DNA from 3 places in the Aminobacter sp. SR38 genome. Region 3 is predicted to be linked to each of the others. Evidence: riboswitches for the same ligand, from Rfam matches in the RefSeq annotation. Region 3 holds a riboswitch; each other region holds the start of a gene.
What was found. A riboswitch is a leader RNA that binds a small molecule or an ion and turns the genes downstream of it on or off. The one in region 3 is predicted to bind cobalamin.
Positions count from the first base shown of each region.

Region 1: linked by a shared signal. The riboswitch ahead of IG197_RS22170 (ABC transporter ATP-binding protein) and the one ahead of IG197_RS20245 (ABC transporter substrate-binding protein) in region 3 are both predicted to bind cobalamin.
Region 2: linked by a shared signal. The riboswitch ahead of IG197_RS11935 (ribonucleoside-diphosphate reductase subunit alpha) and the one ahead of IG197_RS20245 (ABC transporter substrate-binding protein) in region 3 are both predicted to bind cobalamin.

Region 1 is NZ_CP062112.1:4,535,083-4,540,239, forward strand. Features, by position in the region: gene IG197_RS22160 (iron ABC transporter permease) at 2-1,009, opposite strand; gene IG197_RS22165 (ABC transporter substrate-binding protein) at 1,064-2,008, opposite strand; gene IG197_RS22170 (ABC transporter ATP-binding protein) at 2,025-2,840, opposite strand; cobalamin riboswitch at 2,948-3,158, opposite strand; gene IG197_RS22175 (MFS transporter) at 3,191-4,357, opposite strand; gene IG197_RS22180 (hypothetical protein) at 4,491-4,661, opposite strand; gene IG197_RS22185 (membrane-bound PQQ-dependent dehydrogenase, glucose/quinate/shikimate family) at 4,763-5,157, opposite strand, start outside.
Region 2 is NZ_CP062112.1:2,429,244-2,434,400, forward strand. Features, by position in the region: gene IG197_RS11930 (ribonucleotide-diphosphate reductase subunit beta) at 1-445, opposite strand, end outside; gene IG197_RS11935 (ribonucleoside-diphosphate reductase subunit alpha) at 473-3,358, opposite strand; cobalamin riboswitch at 3,468-3,681, opposite strand; gene IG197_RS11940 (peptidase domain-containing ABC transporter) at 3,756-5,157, opposite strand, start outside.
Region 3 is NZ_CP062112.1:4,122,864-4,128,020, forward strand. Features, by position in the region: gene IG197_RS20230 (glycosyltransferase) at 1-10, shown strand, start outside; gene IG197_RS20235 (glycosyltransferase family A protein) at 7-681, shown strand; gene IG197_RS20240 (nucleotidyltransferase family protein) at 681-2,162, shown strand; cobalamin riboswitch at 2,284-2,475, shown strand; gene IG197_RS20245 (ABC transporter substrate-binding protein) at 2,742-3,791, shown strand; gene IG197_RS20250 (iron ABC transporter permease) at 3,854-4,957, shown strand; gene IG197_RS20255 (ABC transporter ATP-binding protein) at 4,954-5,157, shown strand, end outside.

The DNA.
Region 1 (5,157 bases), 410 kb from region 3:
CTCACTTTGTTGTCCGTCGCCGCATCAGGATGACGAAAGCAATGCCGCCGATCAGCCCGGTGACGATGCCGAGCGGCATGTCCTGCGGCGGCACGACCGTGCGTGCGGCCATGTCGGCGGCGATCAGGAAGATGGCGCCGACCAGCGCCGACAGCGGCAGCACGCGGCGATAGTCGCCACCGACGAAGAAGCGCACGATGTGCGGGATCATCAGGCCGACAAAGGCGATGACGCCGGAGTAGGCAACCGCACAGCCGGTCAGCAGCGCGCAGGCGACGAAGGCCTTGAGCCGGAAGCGCTGCGCCGGGATGCCGAGTGCGGTTGCGCTTTCGTCGCCCAACGTCATGGCGTTGAGGTTGCGGGTCTGCGTCATCAGCCAGACGCCGCACAGGACAAGGGCTGCCAGCGGATAGGGCAGATGGCTCCATTGCGCCAGCCCGAGCCCGCCAAGCATCCAGAAGATCGCGACATGGGCAGCCTTGGGGTCGCCGATGAAGATCAAGAGGTTGCCTGCGGCCGAGATGATGAAGCTCACCGCCACGCCGGCAAGGATCAGCTGGCCGGCCGACTGCGCCCGCGCCAGGTTGGCGATGGCAAGCACCAGTGCGGTTGCCGCCAGCGCGCCGGCAAAGGCGAAGACCGGTACGGTGACGGTGCCGAGCACCATGCCGGCATGGATCAGCGCCATGATCGCGCCGAAGGCCGCGCCCGACGAAATGCCGAGCAGATGCGGATCGGCGAGCGGATTGCGTGTCACCGACTGCAGGGCTCCCCCCACCAGCGCCAGCGAGGCGCCGACGATGGCGCCCAGGATGACGCGCGGCGCGCGCACGTCCCAGACGATATTCTCGCGTCCGCTCGACCAGACCGCCTCGACGCTTCCCGGTATCAGCTTGTTGGCAATGACGCCCCACACCGTTTCCAGTGGGATCGCCACCGGGCCGACGCCGACGGCAATGATCATGCCTATCACAAGCACCACGGCCAGCCCCGGTATCAGGGCCGGCATGGCGTGGATCAGGACGTGTCTTGGCCCTGTGACGAGGTGGCGATGCGACACGGCTCAGTCGGCCCGCATCGCGGCGGCCAGCCGCTTGATCGCCGCAATGTTGCGCGGTCCCGGCGTCGCCTCGTTGTATTCGAGCACGAAGAAGCGGTTGTTCTTCACTGCCTCGATGTCCTTGAAGGCCGGGTTGGTGCGCATGTAGTCGATCTTCTGCTCGGCAGTTACCTCACCGTAATTGACGATCACCACCATGTCGGGATTGCGCTCGATGACTGGCTCCCAGCCGATCTCGACCCAGCTCGACTCGACGTCGTCGACGATGTTCTTGCCGCCGGCTGCCTCGATAATGGCGGTCGGCATGGCGTAGCGTCCGGCGGTAAACGGCTTCTGCTCGCCGGAATCGTAGATGAACACGTTGACCGGCTTGTCGAGCTTGGGCAGCTCGGCCTGGAAGTCGGCGAGTGCCTTCTCATAGCCTGCCACCAGGACCTCCGCCTTCTCGCGCACACCAAAAATGGCGCCGAGATTGAGCAGGTCGGCATACATGTCCTGAAGCGACGACTTGTCCTTCTTCATGATGTGGATGCAGCTTTCGGTCAGCTCGTAGACAGCGATCTTGAAGGGCGCGAGCGTATCCGGGGTGACGTCGCCGCCGACCTTCATGCCGTAATTCCAGCCGGCGAAGAACAGGTCGGTGTCGGCGCCGAGCAGCACTTCCTTGCTGACGTATTGTGGGGCGAGTTCGGGCAGTTCGCCGACGCCCTTGCGCAAATCCTCGCTCAGCGTCTTCCAGCCGGAGATGCCGGAATAGCCGGCCATGTGGTCGGCGAGGCCGAGCGCCAGCATCATCTCGGTCAGGTTGACGTCGTGCGAGACGGCGCGCTTGGGCGCGGCCTCGAAGGTGACGTCGCGGTTGCAGCTCTTGACGGTGACGGGGAAGCCGCTGGCCATAGCTGTTGCGCAGGTGGCGAGCAGGGCGGCGGCGATGATGGGCAGGCGCATGGAGGCTCCTTGATGTTCAGCGTTCGAGGTGAAAGGAAAAGCGTGGACGACCGGTGACGGGGTGGTCGTCGAGGGTCGCTCCGACGGAAAAGCTGTCACGTATGCGATCGGGCGTCAGGATGTCGGCGGGCGCGCCGCAGGCAATGGCGCGGCCGCCGTCCATGACAAGCACGCGGTTGGCATGGGCCGAGGCGAGCGCCAAATCGTGCAGGGAAACGATGACGGTGCAGCCGAGATTGCCGAGCAGCTCCAGCACTTCGAGCTGGTGGCGGATGTCGAGGTGGTTGGTCGGTTCGTCGAGGATCAGAAGGTCGGGTCGCTGCACCAATGCCCGGGCGATCATCACGCGCTGCTTTTCGCCGCCCGACAGCGAGCAGAGGTCGCGCGCAGCGAGTGCGGTCAGGCCGAGGAGGGCAAGGGCTGCCTCGACTTGGTCGTAGTCGCGGTCGCTGGTGCCGAAACTCGTGACATGCGGGGTCAGGCCCAACTCGATGATTTCTGCGACGGTCAGGCCGAAGTCCGAGGCGCTTTCCTGAAGCACGGTCGCTATACGGCGGGCGCAGTCGCGCGGCTTCATCTTCCAGATGTCGGTGCCGTCGAGGCGGACAGTGCCCGAAGTCGGCTTGTGGTAGCGGTAGAGGCAGCGCAGCAGGCTCGACTTGCCGGCACCGTTGGGGCCGACGATGGCGAGCAACTCGCCCGGCGCAACCGCAAGGCTGATCGGCTCGAGGATCGGCTGCGAAGCACGAGGGCCCCAGCTGACGCCATCGAGTTCGAGCAGTGCCGGGGTGGTGCCTACAAGGCGGCTAGCGGCGTGGACGCGATCGAGCATACCCTGTCTCCGCGGTCGGGCGGAGGCAGCAGAACGATCCGGAAAGCGCGCCGGTACCGAAAAAGGCAGTCGCAACCATCATCATCTCCGCGGCACACCCCGGCCGGTTGAGTTAATCGGATGATGGCAGGTCTCCTGGCTTGCGGGTGATCGCGCCTCGGAGCCTTCCCGGCCTTTCGGCCAGTGGCATGTTTCCGAATTGCTATCCGCTCACAGTTGCGGGGGCAGCCACGGTTTCGCGTCGGGGACGTCTCACCGTGTTCCCATTTAACCTGCTGCCCGAACCGGATAGCAGGAACCATCGCTGTCGTGGCTACAGCAGCGACGGGTTGCTGACAATCGCTAAAGCGTCATGCCGCCTGCTGAATTGCGTCGCGGCGGTCGAGCGCGAAGGAAATGAGCGCGACGCTGAAGGCAGACAGCGCAATGGCCGCGCCGACGAAGGGCAGGTCGGCATAGCTCACGCCCATCGAAATCGCAGCACCACCGGCCCAGGCGCCGGCGGCGTTGCCGGCGTTGAAGGCGCCCTGGTTGAGGGTGGCCGCGAGGTTCGGTGCCTCCGAAGCGGTTTCGACGACGCGCATCTGCATCGGTGGCACGATGACGAAGGTGATGACGCCCCACATGAAGACGAGCAGGATCGCGGCGGGCGCCGAAGAGCTGAGTTCGGCGAAGGCGACGTGGATCGCCGCCATCACCACCAGCGCGCCGATGGCTGTGGGCATCAGCTTCCAGTCGGCCAGCTTGCCGCCGATGATGTTGCCGATCGTCATGCCGCCGCCGAACAGCAACAGCACCCAAGTGACCGATTCAACCGAGAGGCCGCTGACGTCGGTCAGGATCGGCTTGATGTAGGTGAAGACGGCAAACAGGCTGCCCGAGGCGAGCGCCGAGATGATCATGGCGAGCCATACCTGGAGCTTGCCCAGCACCTTGACCTCGCCTGATACCCCGCCCTTGCCGGGAGGGGCGACGCCCGCAGGGACCAGCCAGGCGATGGCCGCCACCGAGAGCAGGCCGATGACGACGACGGCAAAGAAGGTGGCGCGCCAGCCATAGGCTTCGCCGAGTGCCGTGCCGCCGGGAACGCCGAGGATGTTCGCCAATGTCAGGCCGGCAAACATCAACGCAATTGCGCTGGCGCGCTTGTTGGTTGGGACCAGGCTTGCCGCCACCACCGAGCCGATGCCGAAGAAGGCGCCGTGACCAAAGGCGGTGATGACGCGGGCGATCATCAGCGTCCAGTAAGTGGGGGCGATGGCGCAGAGCAGGTTGCCGAAGACGAACATCATGGCGAGCCCGATCAGCACCGGTTTGCGCGGCAGTTTCGCTGTGCCCACCGCGATGATCGGGGCGCCGACGACGACGCCGAGCGCGTAGCCGGTGACCAGAAGACCGGCGGCCGGGATCGACACGCCGAGGTCTGCGGCGACCTCCGGCAACAGGCCCATGATCACGAATTCGGTGGTGCCGATGCAAAAGGATGCAATGGCCAGAGCGAGGATCGGCAAGGGCATGGGCGGACTCAGGGGAGCTGAAACGATTTAGACGCACAATTTCCTCATGTCCGGCGCGGCACAAGCGACGTTGCCGCATTGCAGCAATGCACTTGGCGCATAGGAGAAGTGCGCAAGGCGCTAGCTGAGAGGATCAGGATTGCTGGGTGAGGTCGCGTCGGAGAAATTCGTAGAGCCGGTCGACTGCCGAATTGGCGGCCTGCGGGTTGCGCAATATGCCGATTTCCATCTCGGGCAGCGGCGGCAGGCCCTCGGCTTCGCCGATGACGCGCAGGCCGGGGGGCACGCTGCGCTGGGCGAGCACGGCTACTGGCGGGTACCCGTTCGTCGCACGGGTACCGCCCTTGCCGGCCAGAAATGAAAAGGGCGCCCGAGGCGCCCCTTCCGATGTCGATGCGCCCAGACTCAGTTCTGCCTGGGCAGCCTGTAGGCGACGATGTAGTCGCCGCGGTCAGGCGACTGGCGCGCCCCGCCGGCCGAGATGACCACATATTGCGTTCCGCTCTCATGCGAGACGAAGGTCATTGGCGTAGACTGGGCGCCGACAGGCAGCCGGCCCTTCCACAACTCATTGCCCGTCTCCACGTCGAGTGCACGCAGATAATAGTCCTGCGTGCCGGCGTAGAAGACGAGGCCGCCTGACGTCGCGATCGGACCGCCCAGCGTCGGCATGCCGATCGGGATCTGCAGGCCGGTTTTCATGCCAAGCGGACCGGTATCCTGCAGCGTGCCCGCCGGAACCTGCCAGGCGATCTGGCGGGTCTTGAGGTCGATGCCGGTGAAGGTGCCATAAGGTGGCT
Region 2 (5,157 bases), 1.7 Mb from region 3:
CCGCCTCCTCGAGTGCCTGGCGCAGCAGATATTGCCGGCATTCCGGATTGGTCAGATGGCGGTAGATGGCCAACACGATGTTGTTGGCAACCAGGCTCTCCGACGCGGCGAAGAAGCCGAGATTGCGCTTGATCATGCGCCGTTCGTCGTCGGTCAGCCCATCCTTCGACTTCCACAGGCCGATGTCGGCCTGCATAGACACTTCGGTCGGCATCCAGTGATTGTTGCAGCCGGCGAGATATTTCTCCCAGGCCCAGCGGTATTTGAGCGGCAGAAGCTGGTTCACGTCGGCACGGGCGTTGATCATGCGCTTGTCGTCGACGCGGACGCGGCCACCGCCGCGTTCGATGACACCCAGCCCCGTGGCATCGGCAAGCGGGACGTCGCCTGTGAAGGCGGGGTGGATGGTGGCGGCGGCAGCCTTTGGTTCGGACCAGTCGAGCATCTTGTTGTTCCTTTTCCTGATCGCCGCTTACTGGCAGGCTTCACATTCGGGGTCGTCGATGGCGCAGGCCTTGCCCCATGCGACATCGGCGTTGACGATGATTGGGGCTGACGCTGCAACAGCGACAGCGGAGACGGAATTGAGCTTGCCGTCGGTGCCCTTCAGCGTCGACTTCTCGACATGCGAGGCCGAGCGCGAGCGCAAATAGTAGGTCGTCTTCAGGCCCTTGTTCCATGCCATGCGGTAGAGCGCGTCGAGCTTCTTGCCGCTCGGATTGGCGATGTAGAGGTTGAGCGACTGGGCCTGGTCGATCCATTTCTGCCGACGCGATGCCGCCTCGATCAGCCAGGCACTGTCGATCTCGAAGGCGGTAGCGAAGAGCGCCTTGAGATCGTCGGGGATGCGGTCGATCCGGCCGATCGAGCCGTCGAAATATTTGAGGTCGGAGACCATGACCTCGTCCCACAGGCCGCGCGCCTTCAGCTCATGCACCAGTGCTGCGTTGACCACGGTGAAGTCGCCGGACATGTTCGATTTGACGAACAGGTTCTGGTAGGCCGGCTCGATCGACTGCGCGACACCGCAAATGTTGGAGATGGTCGCCGTCGGCGCGATCGCCATGGTGTTGGAGTTGCGCATACCTGTCTTCCTGACGCGCTTGCGCAAGGCTTCCCAGTCGAGCGTCCAGGCGCCGTCCATGTCGACACCGGGGCGCGCCTTGACCAAAAGGTCGATGGAATCGATCGGCAGGATGCCCTTCGACCACAGCGAACCGTCAAAGCTCGGATAACGCCCGCGTTCGGCGGCAAGGTCGCAGGACGCCGAAATCGCGTTGTAGGAGATCGCCTCCATGCTGGCGTCGGCGAAAGCCACCGCCTGGTCGGAGGCATAGGGGATCTTCAGCGCCTGAAGTGCATCCTGGAAACCCATCAGGCCGAGGCCGACAGGACGATGCTGCAGGTTGGAGCGCCTGGCTTCGGGGATGGTGTAGAAATTGATGTCGATGACATTGTCGAGCATGCGCATCGCCGTCTTCACGGTGCGGGCCAGACGGTCGATGTCGAGCCCCTCGGCTGCGATATGATTGGCAAGATTGACCGAACCGAGATTGCAGACGGCGACCTCGTCCTTCGAAGTGTTGAGGGTGATCTCGGTACAGAGGTTCGACGAATGCACGACGCCGATGTGGCCCTGCGGCGAGCGGATGTTGCACGGGTCCTTGAAGGTGATCCACGGATGCCCGGTTTCGAACAGCATGGTCAGCATCTTGCGCCACAGGTCGAGCGCCCTGACCGTGCGGAACACCTTGATGCCACCAGCCAGAGCCTTGGCCTCGTAGCTTTCGTAGGCCGCCTTGAACGCCGTGCCATAGAGATCGTGCAGGTCGGACGCCTCGTCGGGCGAAAACAGCGTCCACACGCCATCGGCCTCGACGCGCTCCATGAACAGGTCCGGCACCCAGTTGGCGGTGTTCATGTCGTGGGTGCGGCGGCGGTCGTCGCCGGTGTTCTTCCTGAGGTCGAGGAACTCCTCGATATCGACGTGCCAGGTCTCGAGATAGGCGCAGACAGCACCCTTGCGCTTGCCGCCCTGATTGACGGCGATAGCCGTGTCGTTGGCAACCTTGAGGAACGGCACCACACCCTGGCTCTCGCCATTGGTGCCCTTGATGTGGGCGCCGAGGCCGCGCACCGGGGTCCAGTCATTGCCGAGCCCGCCGGAATATTTGGCCAACAGCGCATTGTCCTTCACCGCCTTGAAGATGCCGTCGAGATCGTCGGCGACGGTGGTGAGGAAACAGGACGACAATTGCGGGCGCAGCGTGCCGGAGTTGAACAGCGTTGGCGTCGAGGCCATGAAATCGAAGGACGACAAAAGATCATAGAACTCGATGGCGCGGCTCTCGCGATCGATCTCGCGGCCTGCCAGGCCCATCGCCACGCGCATGAAAAAGGCCTGCGGCAGTTCGAAACGCTTGCCTTTGCTGTGCAGGAAATAGCGGTCATAGAGCGTCTGCAGACCCAGATACTGGAACTGCAGGTCGCGCTCGGGCTTCAGCGCGGCACTGAGCCTGGCAAGGTCGAAACGGCCAAGTTCGGGGTCGATCAATTCGGCCTTGATGCCGGTGGCGATGAAGGCGGGGAAATAGGTGGCATAGCGCTGGGTCATTTCGGCCTGGGTGGCCTGCTCAGACCTGGCCGAGACGAAGCTCAGTGCCTCGCGCCGCAACCGGTCCAGCAACAACCGGGCGCTGACGAAGGCGTAGTTCGGTTCGGTTTCGACAAGCGTACGGGCGGCCAGGATCGGCGCCAGCGAAAGCTCGTCGACGGTGATGCCGTCATAGAGATTGCGCCTTGTCTCGGCCAGGATCGCATCCGCCGAGACGGCCTCGAGCCCGCTGCAGGCCTCGTCGACAATGCGGGCCAGTCGCGTCTCGTTCAGCGGTGCCAGGCTGCCGTCATCGGCCTTGACCTGGAGCGGCGGTGCGGCGACCTCGACCGACGTGACCTTGGCGGCAGCGCGTTCGCGGGCACGTTCCTCGCGGTAGAGCACATAGGCGCGGGCGACCTTGTGATGCTCGGAGCGCATCAGCGCCAGTTCGACCTGGTCCTGGATTTCCTCGATGTGGAAGGTGCGGCCGCTATCCGCCCGCCTGGTCAGCGCGGCGAACACCTGGCCGGCCAGTTCCTCGACGACGTCGTGGACGCGGCGCGAACCGGCGGCCACCGAACCCTCGGTGGCGAGAAACGCCTTGGTCAGCGCCACAGTGATCTTGGTCGCGTCGAACGGCGTCACCGCGCCGTTGCGCCGGATGACACGGTAGCCAGGTTCGGACGCGGTCTCGGAACCCTGGCTGAGAGCGGACGGAACGCTGTTGGTTCCGCTGGATTGAAGTGTGGAGGTCGCCGGCATCATCTTCCCCGATGGTTTGGGGGCGAAGGGCCTTGGGCGGACGCATGACGGATTTCAGCCAGCGCAAGCCGGCAGAACGCAAGCGCACCACCGGACACCCCGCCCGTGGACGTTCAGACTCGATCGCGGCAGGTCTCCTGGCTCGCAGGTCATTGCCGCTGTCTGGCCTTCCCAGCGCCCATTGGCGCCAGTGGCACTACGCGACAGCAACTCACTGCTTACAGTTGCGGGGGCAGCGCCGGCATTGCGAAATCGCGCACCGGCTTCCCTCTTAGCTCCCGAGCTGGAATCAACTCGGAAGAACCACGATGTCTACATGTAGTATGACTGACGGGTGTCGTGTCAACAGGTGGAAGAATCATTTCCACCTCATCGACCGATCAACGCCGGCGGCCGATCAATCCCTGACGTAGTCGCGCCACAGCGCCTGATAGACCGGGCATTCGGCATTCAGAGCCTCATGGCTGCCCGTGCCGACGATCCTGCTATCGTCGAGCACGACGATCATGTCGGCCGAACGCGCCGAGAACAGATGGTGCGTGACGATGATGACGAGGCGGTCGCGGCCGAAGGCCAGCAGCTCACGCTCGAGCGCCATCGCCGATTCGGCGTCGAGCGCCGAAGTAGGTTCGTCGAAAACGGCGATGTGCGGATCGCGCAGCACGGCGCGCGAAATCGCCAGGCGCTGGCGCTGGCCGCCGGAGAAGTTCTGCCCTGCCTGGACCAGTTCGGTGTCGATGCCTTTGGGCAAACCGGCGGTGAACTTGTCGGCGGAGGAAAACGCCAGCGCCTTGTCGATCTCGTCGTCGCGAAGCGGGCGCGGCAGCGACGCCTGAAGGTTCTCGCGGATGGTACCCGAAAACAGTGACGTCTCCTGGTCGACAACACCGATGCGGCCGCGCAGCCAACGCGGATTGTAGGCGCGGACGTCGATGCCGCCGATTGCCACCTTGCCGGCATGATCGCGCTCCAGTCCCAAAAGGACGCGCAGCAGGCTGGACTTGCCGGAGCCATTGCGGCCGACGATCGCCACGACGCCCGTCGCCGGCAGCACCAGGCTGACACCGTTGAGTGCCGCAGCCGTCGCCTCGGGATAGCGGAAGGTCAGATCCTCGACCGTGATCGGGCCGAAATCAGCAGCACGCAGCGCCGGGGCAACGATGGCGCGCTCCGGCTGGCGCTTGAGGAAAGCCGCGAGGGCCGAGACGGTGGCGCTCACCGAATGGAACTGGATCAGGATGCCGGCACTGGTCAGCATCGGCATGGTCGCCCGGGTGACGAGCAGCTGCAGCGCAAGCAGGCCACCGATCGTGAGATCGCCGCGCAGGATGCGCCAGCAGCCGACGAGGACGACGAGCAGCGTCAGGATCTCGCTCAGCAGGCCAAGCGTGAACGAATAGGAGTGCGAGAGGTCGAGTATGTGCCAGCGCGCCTTGATGGCTTCGGCCGACTTCGCGGACCAGCGCCCGATGAAGAAGCGCTCAACCGCATTCGACTTGATGCCGCGGATGTTGCCTACCGTTTCAGCGGTCGCCCCCTGCAGGGCGCCGTTGAGGCGGAACGAGCTGCGGCTCGCCTCGCCCAGCTGGGCATTGGTCTTGCGGGCAAAGGCGGCGAAGATCAGGGCAACGACAAAGGCCAGCAGGCAGATGAGATAGTCGTAGTACAGCGCCACGGCGAACGAGACGGCAGCACCCAACATGGTGAGGAAGAAATTCGGCGCAGCGCTCAGCATGAAGGTGGCGACACGCTGGGATTCGTTGAGGAGGTTGATCGTGCTTCCGCCTGCGGATGCCGAA
Region 3 (5,157 bases):
GCGGTCATGAGCTACAGCGTCGTCATTCCCGCCTGGAACGCGGCCCGCACGATCGCCGAGACGCTGCGCTCGGTTGCCGCGCAGACAGTGCCGCCTGCCGAGATCATCGTCGTCGATGACGGCTCGACCGACGAGACCGAGGCGGTGACGCGGCAATCGGGCGTTCCGGTCCGATATGTCAGGCAGGACAACTCCGGACCGGGCAGTGCCACGACGCGCGGCTTCGCGCTGGCCAGGGCGCCCTTCATTGCAACTGTCGACGCCGACGATCTGTGGCTTGGCGACAAGATCGAGCGTCAGTTTCGCAGGCTGGAAGAGGCGCCGCAGCTGGCTGCCGTGTTCACGCAGTGGCGAACCTTTCGGCATGGCGAACCAGACGATGGCACCGGCAAGGTGACGCCCGGCTGGTCGCGCACGACGATGTTGGTCCGCAGCGAGGTGGCGCTTTCCGTCGGCCCGGTGATCGACCCGCCAGGCAACCGCGGTGACATGGTCGACTGGCTTGGCCGGGCCCGCGAAGACGGCCACCAGCTCGGCATGATCGATGAGGTCCTGGCCCTGCGCCGGATCCTGCCGGGAAGCATGTCCTACGGCCGCGATCCCGAGCGCGACCGTGGCTATCTCGAGGTCGCAAGAATGGCCATGCTGCGGCGCAAGCTCAAGAACGCCGGACAGGGCTGATGGCATCCACGTCACGCCGCATCGGCCGGCGCTTCCCCGACTATGGCTGGGCATGGCCAACCAACGGTCTCGACCAGTTGCTCAAGGCGGTGCTGTTGCCGGACCATGCGGTCGCGCAGACGCAGGCCTTGCGGTGGCTCGATGCCAACGACATCGATGCCGTCGAGTTCCGCGAGCACAGGCTGCTTGCCGCGATCGCCGACCGGTTCGGCAAGGCGCTGGCGATGCATCCCGCCTATCCGCGTCTCGCTGGCCTGCAGAAGATGCTGTGGACCAAGTCGCGGCTTGCCATGCGCGAGGCCGAGCCCGCACTGAGGGCCATCGTCGCGGCCGGCGTGCCGATCATGCTGCTCAAGGGCGCGAGCCGCATCGCGGTGGAGCCGGCGGCACAGCGCGGCCGGGTGGCGCACGACATCGACATCCTTGTGCACCCCGAGCACATGGTGGCCGCCTTCGACATGCTGCGTCATGGCGACTGGCAGGTGTCGACAGGGGTCAGTCCCCAATATCTCAAGCCGCGGTTAGCTGCGGTGCGGTCGATGAATTTCTTCAAGGGCAGCTATGGCGACATCGATCTGCACCAGGTCGCTTATGACTGGTCGCAGGCAGATGAGGCGGACGACGCTGCGGTTTGGCAGCGCGCCACGCCGGCCTCCTTCACCAGTCTCGACGTGCTGGTCCCTTCGACCGCCGACCGGGTGACGCTGGCGATCGGCCATGGCGGCCTCGACGCTCATACCCACAGCGACTGGCTGGTCGACACAGCCTCGGCGATCCGCGCCGGCGGCGTCGACTGGGCCGTGCTTTGCGACGTCGTCGCCCGCAGGCACCTTGCCGTGCCGACGGCGGTGGCGCTGAGCTATCTGAAAGCAGAGATGTCGGTGCCGGTTCCCGACGATGTGCTGGAGCAGGTGGTCGACATGGCCGATCGCGCCGGCGCCGCCCGTATCGCTGCCTTGCTGCAGGCCAAGCCGCGGACCGACTTCAAGGGTCTGACCTGGCTGTCACGCGGTGTCGCCAAGCAGTTGCGCATGCGCAAGAAACGCGCTGTCCGTGAGCGCGAGCTGCCCGGCGTCGTCTGGCACGGTCGGCGCACACAGGCGGGCGATGGTGCGGGGCAGGTCACCCCGGCACTGGCGCAGCAGGTGCCGTTGCCGCCGGCGGCAGTTGGCGGTGCGCCTGCCGAGATCGACATCGTCGTGCGGCTGGACGTGCCGCCGGTGCGCCGTCGCATCGAGATGGAGCTGAATGGCGGCGAATGCCATTTCGCGCGGCTGCGCTATCGCAAGCTGGGTAAATCAGGCGGCCGGCTGACTTTGCGGTTTCGCGGTACCATCCGGCCGGACCAGGCGGATGGCGCGTTGGTGCTGTCGGCGCGGCCGTCGCGACAGTTCCGCGCGTGGGAGCATCCCCAGACGGTCGCCACCTATGGTGCGGTGCCGTTCCAGATCGTCTCGGTGACCGTTTCGCCGGTTCGCTGAGTTGGAGAACAGTTTGCGCTGCCTGCAGTTCCGCGCAACCTGGTCTCCAGCATCGTCGCGGCTCAGGCAAATGCCGCCCTGTATAGTCCCGGATGGCAACTTGACTTTACCTTGGCCGTCGATAGGTTGGCGCCGTCATGGTCTTCCGCCGCGAGGTGGAAGCTAAGAGGGAATCCGGTGCGAAACCGGAGCTGTCCCGCAACTGTAAGCGGTGAGCCTATTGCCCCTGTGTCACTGGCATTCGTGCCGGGAAGACGGGCGACAAGGCTAGGACCCGCGAGCCAGGAGACCTGCCTGACAGAGTGAGATTCCGTGGTCGGGGTGTGCCACAGGAATGCCGGTTCCCGTCCGGAGGCCCGTTTGCGGCTTTCGCTAGGTCTGCATTTCCGCATCCCCGCCAGGGCAGGCAGAGGTTGGCGCGGCGATGTCGGGAAGAACGGTTTCCCAAGAATATCGAAAGCTTGGGCAGACGCATTCGTCGCCTGCTGCCGTGGCATCGCGCCTCTACCTATTGTCCCGGACGCCTTCCGGGCATGGCAACGCCAGGCGTTGCGCACCCCTTTCAAGCAAGGAGAGATCATGAACATCAGACATTGGATCCTTTGGCTCGGGCTCGCCGCGGCATCCGCCATTGGCCTTGCGCCGGCGGCCGCGGAAAGCTTCACCGACGATGCCGGCCGCAAGGTCGAGCTGGAACTGCCGATCAAGCGGGCGGTGATCTTCAACCGCTACGCGGTCGAGTTCGCCCGCGCCATTGGCGCCATCGACAAGGTCGTTGGCGTCGATGCCAGCACGATGCGGGATCCGACCTACTGGCCGCAGTTCAAGGAAGCCGACATTGTCGGCCAAGGCCAGACGCAGCCCAATTACGAGGCGATCGTTGCGCTCAAGCCGGACCTGGTCATCATCCCTCGCAACGGCGTCTATGAGGAGGCAGCCAAGCAGCTCGAAGCCTTCGACATTCCGGTGCTGGTCGTCACCGCCTGGGACACGCTGCAGCATGTCGAAAACGTGACATTGTTCGGCAAGCTGTTCGACGAGAAGGAAAAGGCCGATGCGCTGAACGCCTACTACACCAAGTACATGGACCTGCTGGCCGAGCGTCTGAAGGGCGTCGAGCGCAAGAAGGTTTATCTTGAAGAGGTCCGTGATCTCGTGACCGTCACGCCCGGCTCAGGCTGGCACGACATGATCGAGGCCGGCGGCGGCACCAATGTCTTCGGCGACATCGACATCAAGAAGGAGCCATCGTCGCGCGGCAACGAAAACAGCTTCACCGTCGATCCCGAGGAGATCATCGCGCGCAAGCCCGACCTTGTAATCAAGCTGCAGCCCGGCTCCTACCAGACCATCCCGGAGGCAAAATTCGCCGAGAGCTGGAGGGCGATCGTCGCGCGCGAGGAAATATCAGGCACGCCGGCAGGGCAGGCGGGCGATGTCCGCCTGATCAACTACTACCTCGCCGGCGGATCCTCCAAGGTCACCGGCGCGCTGCAAGTCGCCAAGTGGCTCTATCCCGACCTCTTCACCGACGTCGATCCCGAGGCTGCGATGAAGGAGTGGATCGAGCTCTACCAAGGCCTGCCGTTCCAGGGCGGCATGACCTACCAGGGCACAGCCTCCAACTGATCGACCAGTACGCCGCCGCCCGTCAGGCGGCGGCGTACCCTCTCAATCCGGAGCCTTAGACCATGGACATCGCAAGCAGTGCCGGTTTGGCGCGTGGCCAATCCGACGGCATTTCCAGCCTCTACCGCCGAGCCGGCTATCGCAAGGCGGCTGTCATCCTGTGCGCGCTGCTTGTGCTGCTGCTCGTCGCCGGCGGCGTTGCCATCGTCGGCATCGCCGAGACGGGGCTGGTGACGCTGCTCATGGTCATCCTGCAAAAGGTCTCGTTCGGCCATTTCGTCGCCGAGGTCGATCCGCAGCAGGCGCGGGTGCTCGTTTATCTGCGCCTGCCGCGCGTCGTCATGGCCATGGTAGCCGGTGGGTCACTGGCATTCGCCGGTGTTTTGATGCAGGCGATCACCCGCAATCCGCTGGTTAGCCCCTACACGATCGGCGTGTCCTCGGCGGCGGCCTTCGGTGCCTCGATCGCCATCATGTTCGGCATAGGCTTCAGCGCCGCCGGGCTCTATTTCGTGCCGCTGACGGCATTTCTGTTCGCGCTCGGCTGCGCCGTGCTGGTGTTCTCCATGGCTTGGCTGCGCGGCATGGGGGCACAGACGATGGTGTTGACCGGCATTGCCCTGATGTACCTGTTCAGCGCCATGACCGCAGCCGTGCAGTTCGTCGCCACCCAGGAGCAACTGGCCCGGGTCGTGCACTGGACGTTCGGCAGCCTGAACGGCATCGGCTGGGATGCGGTTGCCGTCTCTGGTGCGGCACTGCTGGTCGCCCTGCCGCTGGCTCAGTCGCGGGCCTGGCAATTCAACGCGTTGACGAGCGCCGGCGACGACGTTTCGCGTTCGCTCGGCATCAATGTCGCGCTGCTGCGCGGCATCGCCGTCGTGCTGTCGGTGGTGGTCTCGGCGGTGGTCATCAGCTTCACCGGCGTGATCGGCTTTGTCGGGTTGATCGGGCCGCATGTCGCCCGGCTGCTGATCGGCAGCGACCATCGCCATCTCATCCCGTTTTCGGCGATCTGCGGCGCCATGCTGCTGCTTCTGGCCGACACTGTCGGGCGCATGGCGTTCAGCCCGACAGTCATTCCGGTCGGCATCGTCGTCGCCTTCGTCGGCGTGCCGCTGTTCCTGCACCTGATCCTGTCCAGGCGCTCGGAGTATTTTTCATGAGCGACTATCTTTCCGTCGACAAGGTCAGCTTCGGTTATGGCAGCCGCCCCGTGCTGCGCGAGGTCTCGGTCGGGCTGACGAAGGGCGACATACTCGGCCTCATCGGCCCCAATGGTGCCGGCAAGTCGACCCTGGTGCGGACCGTGCTCGGCCTTGCCACGCCGTCGTCGGGGCGGATCCTGCTCGACGGCCACGACATC